3 regions of the Streptomyces sp. NPDC022910 genome follow, and region 1 is predicted to be linked to each of the others. Evidence: riboswitches for the same ligand, from Rfam matches in the RefSeq annotation. Region 1 holds a riboswitch; each other region holds the start of a gene.
What was found. A riboswitch is a leader RNA that binds a small molecule or an ion and turns the genes downstream of it on or off. The one in region 1 is predicted to bind cobalamin.
Positions count from the first base shown of each region.

Region 2: it holds a riboswitch for cobalamin, as region 1 does, so the genes downstream of both, ACZ3TS_RS16170 (cobalamin biosynthesis protein) here and nicT (Nickel transporter NicT) in region 1, are expected to answer to the same signal.
Region 3: it holds a riboswitch for cobalamin, as region 1 does, so the genes downstream of both, ACZ3TS_RS03480 (ribonucleoside-diphosphate reductase subunit alpha) here and nicT (Nickel transporter NicT) in region 1, are expected to answer to the same signal.

Region 1 covers NZ_JBVHHL010000010.1:27,383-31,571, forward strand. Annotated here, with positions in the region: gene ACZ3TS_RS12405 (hypothetical protein) at 1-1,453, shown strand, start outside; gene ACZ3TS_RS12410 (ArsR/SmtB family transcription factor) at 1,461-1,808, opposite strand; cobalamin riboswitch at 1,899-2,105, shown strand; gene nicT (Nickel transporter NicT) at 2,135-3,223, shown strand; gene ACZ3TS_RS12420 (YcnI family copper-binding membrane protein) at 3,246-4,001, opposite strand; gene ACZ3TS_RS12425 (hypothetical protein) at 4,041-4,189, opposite strand, start outside.
Region 2 covers NZ_JBVHHL010000014.1:60,483-64,671, reverse strand. Annotated here, with positions in the region: gene ACZ3TS_RS16175 (cobyric acid synthase) at 1-431, opposite strand, end outside; gene ACZ3TS_RS16170 (cobalamin biosynthesis protein) at 428-1,384, opposite strand; cobalamin riboswitch at 1,483-1,602, opposite strand; gene ACZ3TS_RS16165 (DUF397 domain-containing protein) at 1,939-2,148, shown strand; gene ACZ3TS_RS16160 (hypothetical protein) at 2,221-2,418, opposite strand; gene ACZ3TS_RS16155 (hypothetical protein) at 2,415-2,870, opposite strand; gene ACZ3TS_RS16150 (helix-turn-helix domain-containing protein) at 2,915-3,772, opposite strand; gene ACZ3TS_RS16145 (hypothetical protein) at 4,026-4,189, opposite strand, start outside.
Region 3 covers NZ_JBVHHL010000003.1:22,626-26,814, reverse strand. Annotated here, with positions in the region: gene ACZ3TS_RS03480 (ribonucleoside-diphosphate reductase subunit alpha) at 1-2,321, opposite strand, end outside; cobalamin riboswitch at 2,443-2,579, opposite strand; gene ACZ3TS_RS03475 (GNAT family N-acetyltransferase) at 2,632-3,138, opposite strand; gene mctP (monocarboxylate uptake permease MctP) at 3,212-4,189, opposite strand, start outside.

The DNA of each region.
Region 1 (4,189 bases):
TCTGATCGTCCTGGTGACGGCGGTCACGCTCGCCTACTGCGCGGTATCCGTGGCACACGACTTCAGCGACGAGTCGATCCTCACCATGCAGGCCGCCCGGGAGCTGCTCCACGGTCACGCGGTGTACGGGCAGCCGTGGCCCTGGCTGTTCGAGCACCACGGCGGCGTCGCCTACACCCCGACGGTGACCGGCGGCTACGACTACACGTACGGCTATCCGCCGCTGACCATGCTGCTGACCGCGCCCCTGTTGTGGATCGGCCACAGCGCGCTGCCGGAGACCCTGGTCACCACGAGCGCGATCGTGGTGGGCGCGATCGTCATGTGGAAAATGCTGCCGACGCCGTGGCGCTCGGCGGCCACCCTGGTGTGCCTGGGCTTCGGCATGATCCCGACGTACGGCCGGCTCGGCTACCCGGCGGTCGTCGCCCTCGCCTTCCTCATCCCGGTGGTGGTGCGCTGGACGCGCATGGGTGCGGGTGGCCTGGCCGACTGGGCACGGGCGGCCTGTCTGGGCGCGGCCTGTGCCAGCCAGCAACTGCCGTGGTTCCTGACGCCGTTCCTGCTCGCCGGGGTCTTCGCTCTGCGGCGCGGCGAGCTGGGGACGCGCGGGGCCGCCCTGGCCGTGGCACGGATCGTCGGCATAGCCGCCGGCACCTGGTTGCTGATCAACGCGTACTTCGTCGTGAGCGAGCCGCGCACCTGGCTCTCGGGCATCGCGCTGCCGATCACCCAGGGTGCGGTGATCCATGGTCAGGGCCTGGTCGACATCTCGCTCTACTTCACCGACGGCAGCGACCGCCTGAGCTGGTACTCGCATGCCAGCATGCTGCTGGCGGCCGGTCTGCTGGCGGTGTTCGTGCTGTTCGTGCGGCGGCTGGGGCCGGCCGCGACCGTACTGCCCTGGTGCGCGTTCTTCCTGGCCACCCGCTCGCAGGACGGCTACTACCTGCTGATGACGCCGCTGTGGCTGGCGGCCGCCGTCACCGTGCCGCCCAGCGCCTTCACCACCGCCTGGCAGCCCCGGCTGCTGGAAGGACGGCGGGCGGCCCGCATGGTGGTGGCCGCGGCCCTGCTGGCCCCGGCCTTCGTGGCCGTGACCGTGGCGGCGACCGGCAGACCGCCGCTGCACCTGCAGGCTGCCGCCGCCTCCCGGACGTCCGGGGCGGTCAGGACCCTCACGGTCAGCGTGAGCAACACCGGCGACGCTGCTCTCCAACCCCACTTCATGGTGACCACCGGGCAGGGCATGAGCCGGTACTGGAAGGTGCTCGACGGACCCTCGTCCGTCGCCGGTCATGGGACGGCCACCTACCGGATCGAGGCGCCGGGGGGCCGCTTCGGCCTGCCCGACAAGAACACCCGCATCCGGCTGCGTGCCTTCTCCGCGTCACCGATGACGCTGTCGAGCCAGGACATTCATCTGCAACGCGAGCCGGCGCCCTCGAAGTGACCGTCCGTCACGTCACCTGTTTCAGCAGCTCCAGTACCACCGGGTCGATCAGCCGGTAGCGGACGACCCGTCCCTCCTTCTCACCCGCGACCATCTCCGCCGTCCGCAGCAGCCGCAACGCCTGCGAGACGGCCGGGTCGTTCATGCCGGTCGCCACCGCGAGGTCGGAGACCGCGAGCGGTCCGGCCCGGTGCAGGGCGAGCAGCAGAGCGAGCCGGCCGGGGTCGGCGAGCAGGGAGAAGCGGTCGGCCCAGGCACGTACGGCCTCGGGTGCGCCGATGGCCTCGATGGCCTCGCAGACCCGGTGGCCGTCGATGGTGCGCCTGCCGGCGCGGTCGGCGGGGACGAGATGCATGCGGGCATTCTCCCAGGCACCTCTGTGTGATCTTCGATACCTCCGGACACCTGCGCAACTGTGCAGTCTTGCAGGCGTTCCCCGCCCGCCCTAAGGTGGGCGGGCCGTGGTGTTCGGGAAGACCGGTGAAAGCCCCCAGGGGCTCAGGCCGGAGCGGCCCTCGCCACTGTGATCGGGGAGTTCCCGTCCCGTGCCACCCGTCCTCGGGTGGCGCCACTGGTCGAGTGTCGACCGGGAAGGTTGGGGCGGGCGCGGTGATCCGTCAGCCAGGAGACCGGCCACGGCATCTCACGAAGTGATCCACGAGGTGCTGGAGCGTGATCGTAATGACCCTGCCCGATCCTGCGTCCTTTCAGTGGCGGCGCGAGGACACCCTGCGGACCGCCGGACTGCTGGCGGTGATCGCGGCCCTGCACGTCGTGGCGTTCGGGGTACTGTTCCTGCTGGTGGTCCCGGAGCACTACGAAGTCGGTTCCAAGGCGTTCGGGATCGGACTCGGCGTCACCGCCTACACGCTGGGCATGCGGCACGCCTTCGACGCCGACCACATCGCCGCGATCGACAACACCACCCGCAAGCTGATGGCCGACGGCAAGCGGCCGGTGTCCGTGGGCTTCTGGTTCGCGCTCGGGCACTCCAGCGTGGTGGTCGTGCTCGCCGCGCTGATCGCCGGAGGCACCCAGCTCGCCGGACGCCTCATGAACGAGACCTCCGGCACGCACCAGGTGCTCGGGGTGATGGGGACGACGGTCTCGGGCTCCTTCCTCTACCTCATCGCCGCCCTCAACCTGGTCGCCCTCAGGGGCATCCTGCGAGTCTTCCGGGCCATGCGGGCGGGCACGTACGACGAGAAGGAACTCGAACAGCACCTGGATTCCCGGGGGTTCATGAACCGCGTCCTCGGCCGCTTCACCAGGTCCATCAGCCGCCCCGGGCAGATGTTCCCGCTCGGCTTCCTGTTCGGCCTGGGCTTCGACACCGCGACCGAGGTCACGCTGATGGTGATGGCCGGCAGCGGGGCGGCCGCCGGGCTGCCCTGGTACGCGATCCTGTGCCTGCCGTTGCTGTTCGCGGCCGGGATGAGCCTGTTCGACACGCTCGACGGCACGTTCATGAACTTCGCCTATCAGTGGGCCTTCTCGAACCCGGTGCGCAAGGTGTTCTACAACCTCACGATCACCGGTCTGTCGATCGCGGTGGCCTTCGTGATCGGCACCATCGAGCTCGTCGGCGTCCTGCACGACAAGCTGGACCTCGGGGACGCGGTGACGGGCTGGATCGCCGGACTCGACCTCGACAACGTGGGCTTCATCATCGTCGGTCTGTTCGTCGTCGTGTGGGCGGCCGCGCTCGCGTACTGGCGGCTGGCGAGGGTCGAGGAACGGTGGACTCCCCGCCCCGCGGACGGGAGTTGACGCCGACGGGGCGGGGCCCCGGTCACTCGGACGCCGACGTGCGGGTGCGGCCGCGGGCGATCGCGAAGCCGGCGGCGGCCAGGCCCAGGACACCGACGACCAGGCCGGCGATGCCGAGCTCCCGGGCGGTGGAGTCGCTGGTGGCGGCGGCCTTGGTCGTGGAACCGCTCGGCTTCTCCTGCGCCGTGCCGGTGGAGGAGGATGTCGCCGTCGAACCGTTGCCCTCGGCCGCGCCCTCGGCGGTCAGATGGAGGACCGGCGCCGGGTTCTCCGGTTCCTCCGCGCCGTTCTGGGTCTCCTCGATCCAGCGGACGACGTTCCCGTCCGAGTAGGTCTGCAGCGTCTTGAAGGTCAACCGGTCGGTGTTGTCCGGGAGCTGGCCGAAGGCGACGTCGAAGTCCTGGTACTGGCCGTGCCGGATGCGCCCGCCGGTCCAGGTGATCTCCGAGACGGCGTCGGTGATGTTGCCGTCGTCCGTCTTGACCGGTGTCTTGAGCTTGGTGGTGGTCACCTGCGCGGTCCAGCCGTCCTGCGGGCTGACCAGCACGCCCAGGATCGGGTGGTCGGTGGGCAGGAAGACCTGCACCTTGGTGGTCGCGGCGGTGTCCTCCTCGTTGGGGACCCGGAAGGTCAGCACGCCGTCCGTGGCGCCCTTGGCGTAGCTCTCGGGGTGCACGGTGACGTGCGCGAAGGCCGCGCCCGCCGCGGTGAGAACGCCGGCGGCGGTGAGAGCGGCGACGATGCCGGCGCGGCGCAGGGTGGTACGCATCGGGGACATGGGTGGGATGGCTCCGTACTCGTGCTCGGTGTCGGGGGGTCAGATCGCGTACGGGGATCCCCGGGGCGGGCCGCGCCGGGACAGGGCGTACCGGAGGAGCGCCTGCCGGAGGAGGTGCTGCCGGTGGGCGCAGGCGGGCAGCGGCCCGACGTACACGGGCAGCGGCGCCGTACGCCACCAGGCGGCGA
Region 2 (4,189 bases), on a different contig from region 1:
CGCAGGTTGATCTCGGCCGGACTGCCGGCCCCCTCACAGATCACCGCGTCATACCTGCCCCGCAACTCGGCGAGACAGTCGAGGACCGTTCCCAGGAGCCGCTGCTGCCGCCCGCCGTGGTAGCCGCGGGCGCTGAGCTCGCCGACCGGCTTCCCCAACAGCACGACCTGACTGCTCTGCTCGCCCCCGGGCTTGAGCAGGACGGGGTTCATCAGCGCGGTCGGCTCGACGCGGCACGCCTGCGCCTGCATGGCCTGGGCGCGCCCTATCTCCGCACCCTCGCGCGTGACGAAGGAGTTGAGGGACATGTTCTGTGCCTTGAAGGGGGCGACCTTGACGCCCTGCCGCACCAGCCAGCGGCAGATTCCCGCGGTGACGACGCTCTTGCCGGCGTCGGAGGTGGTGCCGGCGACAAGGAGACCGCCGTTCATGAGGTACGTCCCTTCGCGAGAAACCTTCGGGTGAACAGCCGCCCGGCGACGGTGACGCCGAGCGCGAGCGTGGTCACCCGACGGGAGAGCCGCACGGCCCGCTCGATGTCCTGGACGTGGACCGCGCGCCCTTCGCCGTTCAGCACCGGCCGGTGCTCGACCCGCCCCCCGTACGAGAGCGTCCCGCCCAGCCGCACCCCGAGAGCCCCGGCGAACGAGGCTTCCACGGGCCCGGCGTTGGGGCTCGGGTGCTGGGCGGCGTCCGCACGCCAGGCACGCACGGCTCCCCGCGGATGCGGACCCGACGCCGCCGCGAGGGCGGCGGTCAGCCGTGCCCCCGGCCAGCCCGCGAGGTCGTCGAGCCGGGCGGAGGCCCACCCGTACCGCCGGTACCGGGGTGACTTGTGGCCGACCATGGCGTCGAGTGTGTTGACGGCCCGGAAGCCGACGAGCCCGGGCACACCGCCCACGGCCCCCCACACCAGCGCTCCCACCACGGCGTCCGAGGTGTTCTCGGCGACCGACTCGACGACGGCCCGCGCGATCCCGTCGGCGTCGAGCGCCCGGGGATCCCGTCCGCACAGGTGGGGCAGCCGCGCGCGGGCGGCCTCGACGTCTCCGGCTTCGAGGGCGCGCCCGACAGTCCTGGCCTCCCGGGCGAGCGAAGTGCCCCCGACCACCGACCAGGTGGCGGCCGCGGTCAGGGCGACGGACGCGGTACGGGACGGACGTACGGCGGAGGCGGCGAGCGCCGCGAGGGACACGGCACCGCCCACGCACACGGCGGTGTGCAGGGCGCCCCACCCGCGGTGGTCCCGCCACAGCACCCGCTCGACGGCGCCCGCGGCCCGCCCGAACGCGGCGACCGGATGCCCGCGGCGCGGATCGCCGAGCAGGTGGTCACCGAGGAGGCCGGCGGCGGCGCCGTACGCGAAGACGCGATCGGCACCCATCGGCTCAGCCGACCGCGGGGTCAGGCAGGGCCCGGTTACTGAACCTCAATCGGCAGCCGCACATGGCGATATGTCCTCACTCAGGGTGTCCACGCCCTGGTTCGACGAGACCGGCGGCGAGAGTTCCTGGCTCCCGGGGAGTTCTTCCCCGGTGACAGTGGCGGGACCGCGCCGGACTCTCACCGGCTTCCTCTCCTGCCGCCGTACTGGCCCCGGCAGTCCACCACGCCCCCGGAACACCCGTCAACTTGCTCTTGACCTGCGAAGCTGCGGTGTGCTGAGCCCCACACCGCTGAAATATCGTCAGCCGTCCGAATCGGCGCTATCTGCGCTCTTTCCGGGCCGGGAACCTGGGAAGACTACGGAACGGCAGTACGAACGAAAACGGCATGACGAACGAGAGCGCCGACGAGCGGCATTGGGTGATTCGTTGCGGGGAGACGAACCTGGTGTGGCCGGCCTCTGTTGCCTGCGGCAGCGGTGGGACACGGCGCTCGGGAGCGTCGCGGTGAGGACGCCGGGTCGGTGCGCTGACTGGTGAGACGGAGGTCGGTGTGGTCGACAGGGCGGCGTCGGCGCGTGTGTGGCGGAAGAGCAGTTACTCGGGAGGTGACGACACCGACTGTGTGGAAGTGGCCGTCGAGGGGGCGCACATTCTGGTGCGTGACTCGAAACGGCGCACCGGCCCGGTGCTCGTCTTTCGCCGTACCGCATGGTGTGGTTTGCTGGCTGGATTCGAGGACCCGGCAGCGGACGGTTTCTGAAGGTCCGTCCAGAGGACGGGAGGGACCCATGGGGGACAGGGCCAGGGAAGTGTCGGTGCGTACGGGAGGTTCTTACACTCCCCGAACCGCAGTGGCGGCGGCGGCCCCGCTGGCGCTCTTCTCCTTGACCACGGGGGTGTTCGCGGTGGGCGTGGGTGCGCTCGCCGCGCTGCTCGTGCCGGGATCCACGGCACGAGCCCTCGTCTGGTTGGTGGTGACGATCGTCGCGGCGACGTGCGCCGGACTGTGGTGGGGCCTCACCCCGGTCACGGAGCGTCTCCGCGTTCTCGACCGGGCTGCGGCGACGGTTCGTCCGCGGGGCTCGGGGACCCACTGATCTCCGGGGTGCGCGGCTCTCCCGAGCGGCCGCGCAGGGCCCGGCCTGCGCTCGCCGCGAGGGCGGTGACGGCGGCCGCGCCGAGCGCTCCCAGCACGGCCGTGGTCAGGGGGGACAGGGCGCCCGACCCGGTGCTGGGCGCCACCCGGGCGGACACGGCGATGCTGCACAGCAGGACGCTGCCGCATGCCGTGCCCAACAGCAGACGGGTCGTCGGCGTCCGTGTTCCGTCCTCCCCCTGGGAGTTGTCCGCCTCACCGTCCACCACGTGCTGTGCCTGGTCCGGGGCGTCGGGCCCCGGAGCGGATCCGGGCGGGTCGCCCGCCGACACGAAACGGAGCGCGCGCAACTGCCTGCACCACTCAAGGAACCCGAGGACCGCCATAGGTCTCCCTCCCCGTTGTTTGCCCGGGCCGTCCTTCCCGGGCCTCAGCTGTTGTCGAGACTCTCCTTGACCGCGTCGATCAGTTCGATCATCCGGTCACCCTCGTACGCCTTGTTGCTGATGTCCTCGAAGCACTCCTGATAGCGCGCCGTGAGGCCGAGGTCGTCACGGTTGGCCACGCTGCCGGTGGCGCCCTCGAGGTAGAGCAGGTCGTCGCCATCCGTGAAGCCCAGCAGGGTGAAGGACGCCCCCATGCTGAAGTGCGCGCCGGCCGTGAACGGCAGTACGCGCATGGTGACTCTGGGATGGCGGGACATCGTCTTGAGGTGTTCCAGCTGCCGCCGCATCACGCCCGGGCCACCGATGACCCGCCGGACGACCGCCTCGTCCAGCACGATGCTCACGTCCGGCCCGTGCTCCCCGTCGAAGATGCGCTCCTGCCGGGTGGCGCGCAACTCCGCCGACCGACGGGCCAGTTCTCCGTTCTCGCGCGGCGCGAGCTGGGCCATCGTGTAGTCCTCGATCTGCAGCAGCGAGTAGACGACGGACGGGTGGTAGAAGCGGATCGAGGTCGCGGCGCTCTCGTAGCCGAGGTACTGGGCGAACTGAGGCCGCACCATGTCGCTGTAGGGCGCCCACCAGGAAGGCCCCTTGGAGCCGCGGGCGGCCTCCTCGAGCTCGGCCACCAGGCCGGGTTCGGTGACGTTGTACAGCTGGAGCAGTGCGCGCAGATCCGTCACGCTGAGGCTGACCGTCCCGGCCTCGAGCCGGATCAGCTTGGACAGGGACCACTCCAGCGCGTCGGCGGCCTCTCGCTGAGTGAGACCGGCTTCCTCGCGGGCCTTGCGCAACTCGATACGGAGCCTGCGTCGGTTCAGGCTCGGATCGATGTCCCTGGCCATGTCGCTCCTTGCTACACGTCGTCTTCGACTGGTCGGGCGGCCGACGTCGAGCAGCAACTCACCCATTAGACTAGGTGAGTTGGGCGAGAGCGGCCAGACCACTTGCTGTCTGACACATGTCTTTTCGACGTGGTCGCGATGCGGTGTAGAACGTAGCAAACCGGCATATATCCAACAAAAAATCAGGCCCTGCAGTGATGTTCACTGCGGGGCCTGATGCGAGCGCCCGAGCGGGCGGATGAGCCGTGTGCGGTCAGGACACGATCAGAAAGATCCCGTACCCCACTGCCGCCGTGCACGCCGCGAAGCAGGCGTACGCGCCGGTGGCCGCCAGCGCGGCCGTGCCGCCCCGGGCCGATTCCTTCTTCGTGAGGCCCACCACGCCGAGGGTGAACAGGCCCACCAGGGCCACGGTGA
Region 3 (4,189 bases), on a different contig from region 1:
TCGGCGACCTGCTGGACGGGGATGGTGGCCGGCTGCGCCTGGGCCGCGCGGGCGATCCGGGTCGCCGGGCGGGAGCGCAGGTAGTACGTCGTCTTCAGACCCTGCTTCCAGGCGTACGCGTACATCGAGGAGAGCTTCCCGATGGTCGGCGTCTCCATGAAGAGGTTGAGTGACTGGGCCTGGTCCAGGTACGGAGTACGGGCCGCGGCCATGTCGATCAGGCCGCGTTGCGGGATCTCCCACGCCGTGCGGTACAGGGTCCGTACCTCGGCGGGGATCCAGGCGAAGCCCTGCACCGAGCCGCCCGAGTCGCGCAGCGCCTCACGCGTGCGGGCGTCCCAGACGCCGAGGTCCTTGAGGTCCTGCACCAGGTAGGAGTTGACCTGGAGGAACTCGCCGGACAGCGTCTCGCGCTTGAACAGGTTGGAGACCTGCGGCTCGATGCACTCGTACACGCCTGCGATGGAGGCGATGGTCGCGGTGGGGGCGATCGCGAGGAGCAGCGAGTTGCGCATGCCCACGGCGGCGATCCGTTCCCGCAGGGTCGCCCAGCGCTCCGGCCAGGTCGGCTCGACAGGGTAGTGGTCGGGATGCAGGACCCCCTTGGCCGTACGCGTCTTCCCCCAGGCGGGGAGCGGGCCGTTGCGCTCGGCGAGGTCGGCGGAGGCCTCGTAGGCGGCGAGCATGATGCGCTCGGCGATACGGGTCGAGAGCGCCTTCGCGTCGGCGGAGTCGAAGGGCAGGCGCAGCTTGAAGAAGACGTCCTGCAAGCCCATCGCGCCGAGGCCGACCGGGCGCCACTTGGCGTTGGAACGGCCCGCCTGCTCGGTCGGGTAGAAGTTGATGTCGACCACGCGGTCGAGGAAGGTGACGGCGGTGCGGACCGTGGCGTCCAGCCGCTCCCAGTCGAGGTCGCCGGCCGCCGTGTCGACAAAGGCACCCAGGTTGACCGACCCCAGATTGCAGACAGCCGTCTCCCCGTCGTCCGTGACCTCCAGGATCTCGGTGCAGAGGTTGGAGGAGTGGATGACGTGGCCCGGCTCCGCGGTCTGGTTGGCGGTGCGGTTGGCGGCGTCCTTGAAGGTCATCCAGCCGTTGCCGGTCTGCGCGAGGGTGCGCATCATGCGGCCGTACAGATCGCGGGCCGGGATCGTCTTCTTCGCCAGCCCGGCCGCCTCCGCCCTGCGGTACGCGGCGTCGAACTCCGGGCCCCACAGGTCGACCAGCTCGGGCACGTCGGACGGCGAGAACAGGGACCACTGCTCGTCCGCGTCGACCCTGCGCATGAACTCGTCCGGGATCCAGTGCGCGAGGTTGAGGTTGTGCGTACGGCGGGCGTCCTCGCCGGTGTTGTCCCGCAGCTCCAGGAACTCCTCGATGTCGGAGTGCCAGGTCTCCAGGTAGACCGCGGCCGCGCCCTTGCGCCGGCCGCCCTGGTTCACGGCGGCGACCGAGGCGTCGAGGGTCTTCAGGAAAGGGACGATGCCGTTGGAGTGCCCGTTCGTGCCGCGGATCAGCGAACCGCGCGACCGGATGCGGGAGTACGACAGCCCGATGCCGCCTGCGTGCTTCGAAAGACGGGCGACCTGGTGGTAGCGGTCGTAGAGGGAGTCCAGCTCGTCCTTGGGGGAGTCGAGGAGGTAGCAGGACGACATCTGTGGGTGCCGCGTGCCGGAGTTGAAGAGGGTGGGGGAGGAGGGGAGGTAGTCGAGGCGGCTCATCAGCCCGTAGAGCGCGGCGACTTCGTCGACCGAGCGGGTGGTGTCGTCCTCGGCGAGGCCGCTCGCCACCCGCAGCATGAAGTGCTGGGGCGTCTCGATCACCTTGCGGGTGATCGGGTGCCGGAGCAGGTAGCGGCTGTGCAGCGTGCGCAGGCCGAAGTAGCCGAAACGGTCGTCGGCTGCGGGGTCGACGAGGGCGTCGAGACGGTCGGCGTGCAGCCGTACGAACTCGGCGGTGCGGTCGGCGATGAGTCCCTCGCGGTGTCCGACCGCGACGGACTCGGTGAAGGTGGTGACGCGCTGGGAGGCGGCCTCGGCGCGGATGCCGATCGCCAGCAGGCGGGCGGCCAGCCGCGAGTAGGCGGGGTCCTCCGAGATGAGTCCGGCGGCTGCCTCCGTGGCCAGCTCGCGCAGCTCCTCGGCGATTTCGCAGTCCTCGCGAGCCGACCGGCCGCGCAGCGCGGCGGCGGCGACCCTGCCGGGATCGGCGTCGGGGAGGTCGGCGGTCAGCTCGGTCAGGGTCCGCAGCAGCGCGGCACCGGGGCCGTCGGTCTGCGTCGCCGGGGTGGCTGAAGCCGGGTCGGCTGGCGCGATGGTCACGTGGGACTCTCCCTCGCTCGGCACGGGGCCTGGCGGAGGGCAGAGGCAGCTCACGAGCGCGCGCGGCGTCGCGTCCACCGGCCCATTCCACGAGGCCCGGACGTCAGGCGCCCGGGCCGGACGGCCGGGCGCACTGTCGGCAGGTCCTCGGACTGACGCTCGGACGTGCACGCATGGGCGAACACGCACAAGTACACCGTTGCGGGACAGTTCCGGATTCGCACCGGATTCCCCTGCGGCGACAGCGAGCATGAGCATACATCTTGTGCCGGGCTGCGATGTCACCCCCAGATGTTGTGTCGTGGTGGTGTCAGAGCGTCAACTCGTAGGTGAGGAGAGTGATGTCGTCGAGCTCGGGGAGGGGATTCCAGTCGCGCTCGGGAGTGCGGAGGAAGCCCAGCCGCTCGTAGATGCGGTGGGCGGCGTGCATCGTGCGCTGGGTCGACAGGACGACGCTCATGCAGCCGGCGGTGGCCCGTGCCCGGTCGACACAGGCGCGGACGAGGGCCCCTCCGGCACCGCGGCCGCGAGCCGTGCGGTCGACCGCGAGCATCCGTATCTCGGCCTCCCCCGGGCCGGCGATGTCGGCCATGGGGCCGCCGGCCGGCACGAAGGTCACGCCGCCGAGGACGCGGTCGCCGTCGCTGGCCACCAGCACCTCGGCGGCAGCCGCCCGCCTGGCGACGTCTCTCAGCTCGCCCAGGTACTCGTCGCTCTCGCCGAAGTCGAGGAGGCCGTCCTGGAGGTAGGCCTGGGCGGTGATGTGGCCGAGCGCGTCGTATTCGTCGGGGGTCGCCTGCCGGATCACGATGTCCATGCGGCCGAGTGTGCCGGACGGGTACGACAACGGGCCGCCGGATTTCCTCCGACGGCCCGTGAAGCACCGGTTCCTAGTGGGATGTGCCCGCCGTCGCCGGCGGCAGCTCCACCTGCACCCCGGGGTCGCCCGCGTCCACCGTGTAGTCCTCCGGCCTGGTCTCGTCGACGCCCTCGGGAGCCTTGACCGCCTTCAGGACGAAGGTCAGCACCACCGTGACGACGACGTTCAGTACGAATGCCGTCAGGCCGATGTAGCCGATCTCGCCGATGCCGGGGATCTCCTTGGCCGAGCCACCGAAGTGCTTCTGGGTCGGGGAGGCGACCCCATAGGCCGCGAGCGTGCCGTAGACCATGCCGACCGCCCAGCCCGCCAGCAGTGCCCAGCGGTGGAACCAGCGGGTGAACAGGCCGCCGACCAGGGCCGGGAAGGTCTGCAGGATCCAGATGCCGCCGAGCAGCTGGAAGTTGATCGCCACCGTCTTGTCCATGGTCAGGACGAAGACCAGCGCGCCCACCTTCACCAGCAGCGACACGATCTTGGAGACCTTGGTCTCCTGTTCGGCCGTGGCGTCCGGCTTGATGAAGTCCTTGTAGATGTTGCGTGTGAAGAGGTTCGCGGCCGCGATGGACATGATGGCCGCCGGGACGAGGGCACCGATGCCGATCGCCGCGAACGCCACGCCTGCGAACCAGTCCGGGAACATGTTCTCGAACAGCTGTGGGATCGCCAGCTGCCCGTTCTGCACCTTGATGCCGGCCGCGATCGCCATGAAGCCCAGCAGCGCCAGCAGACCCAGCATGAGCGAGTACAGCGGCAGGATCGTGGTGTTGCGGCGGATGACCTCACGGCTGCGCGAGGACAGCGTCGCCGTGATCGAGTGCGGGTACATGAACAGCGCGAGCGCCGAGCCCAGGGCGAGCGTCGCGTACGTCCACTGACCCGCCTCCGGCGGTGCCAGGGCCCCGCGCGGCTTGCCCGTCGCCGGATTCGTCTGCGCGAACGCCTGGCCCGCCTTCGCGAAGATGTCGTCGAAGCCGCCCAGCTTGAT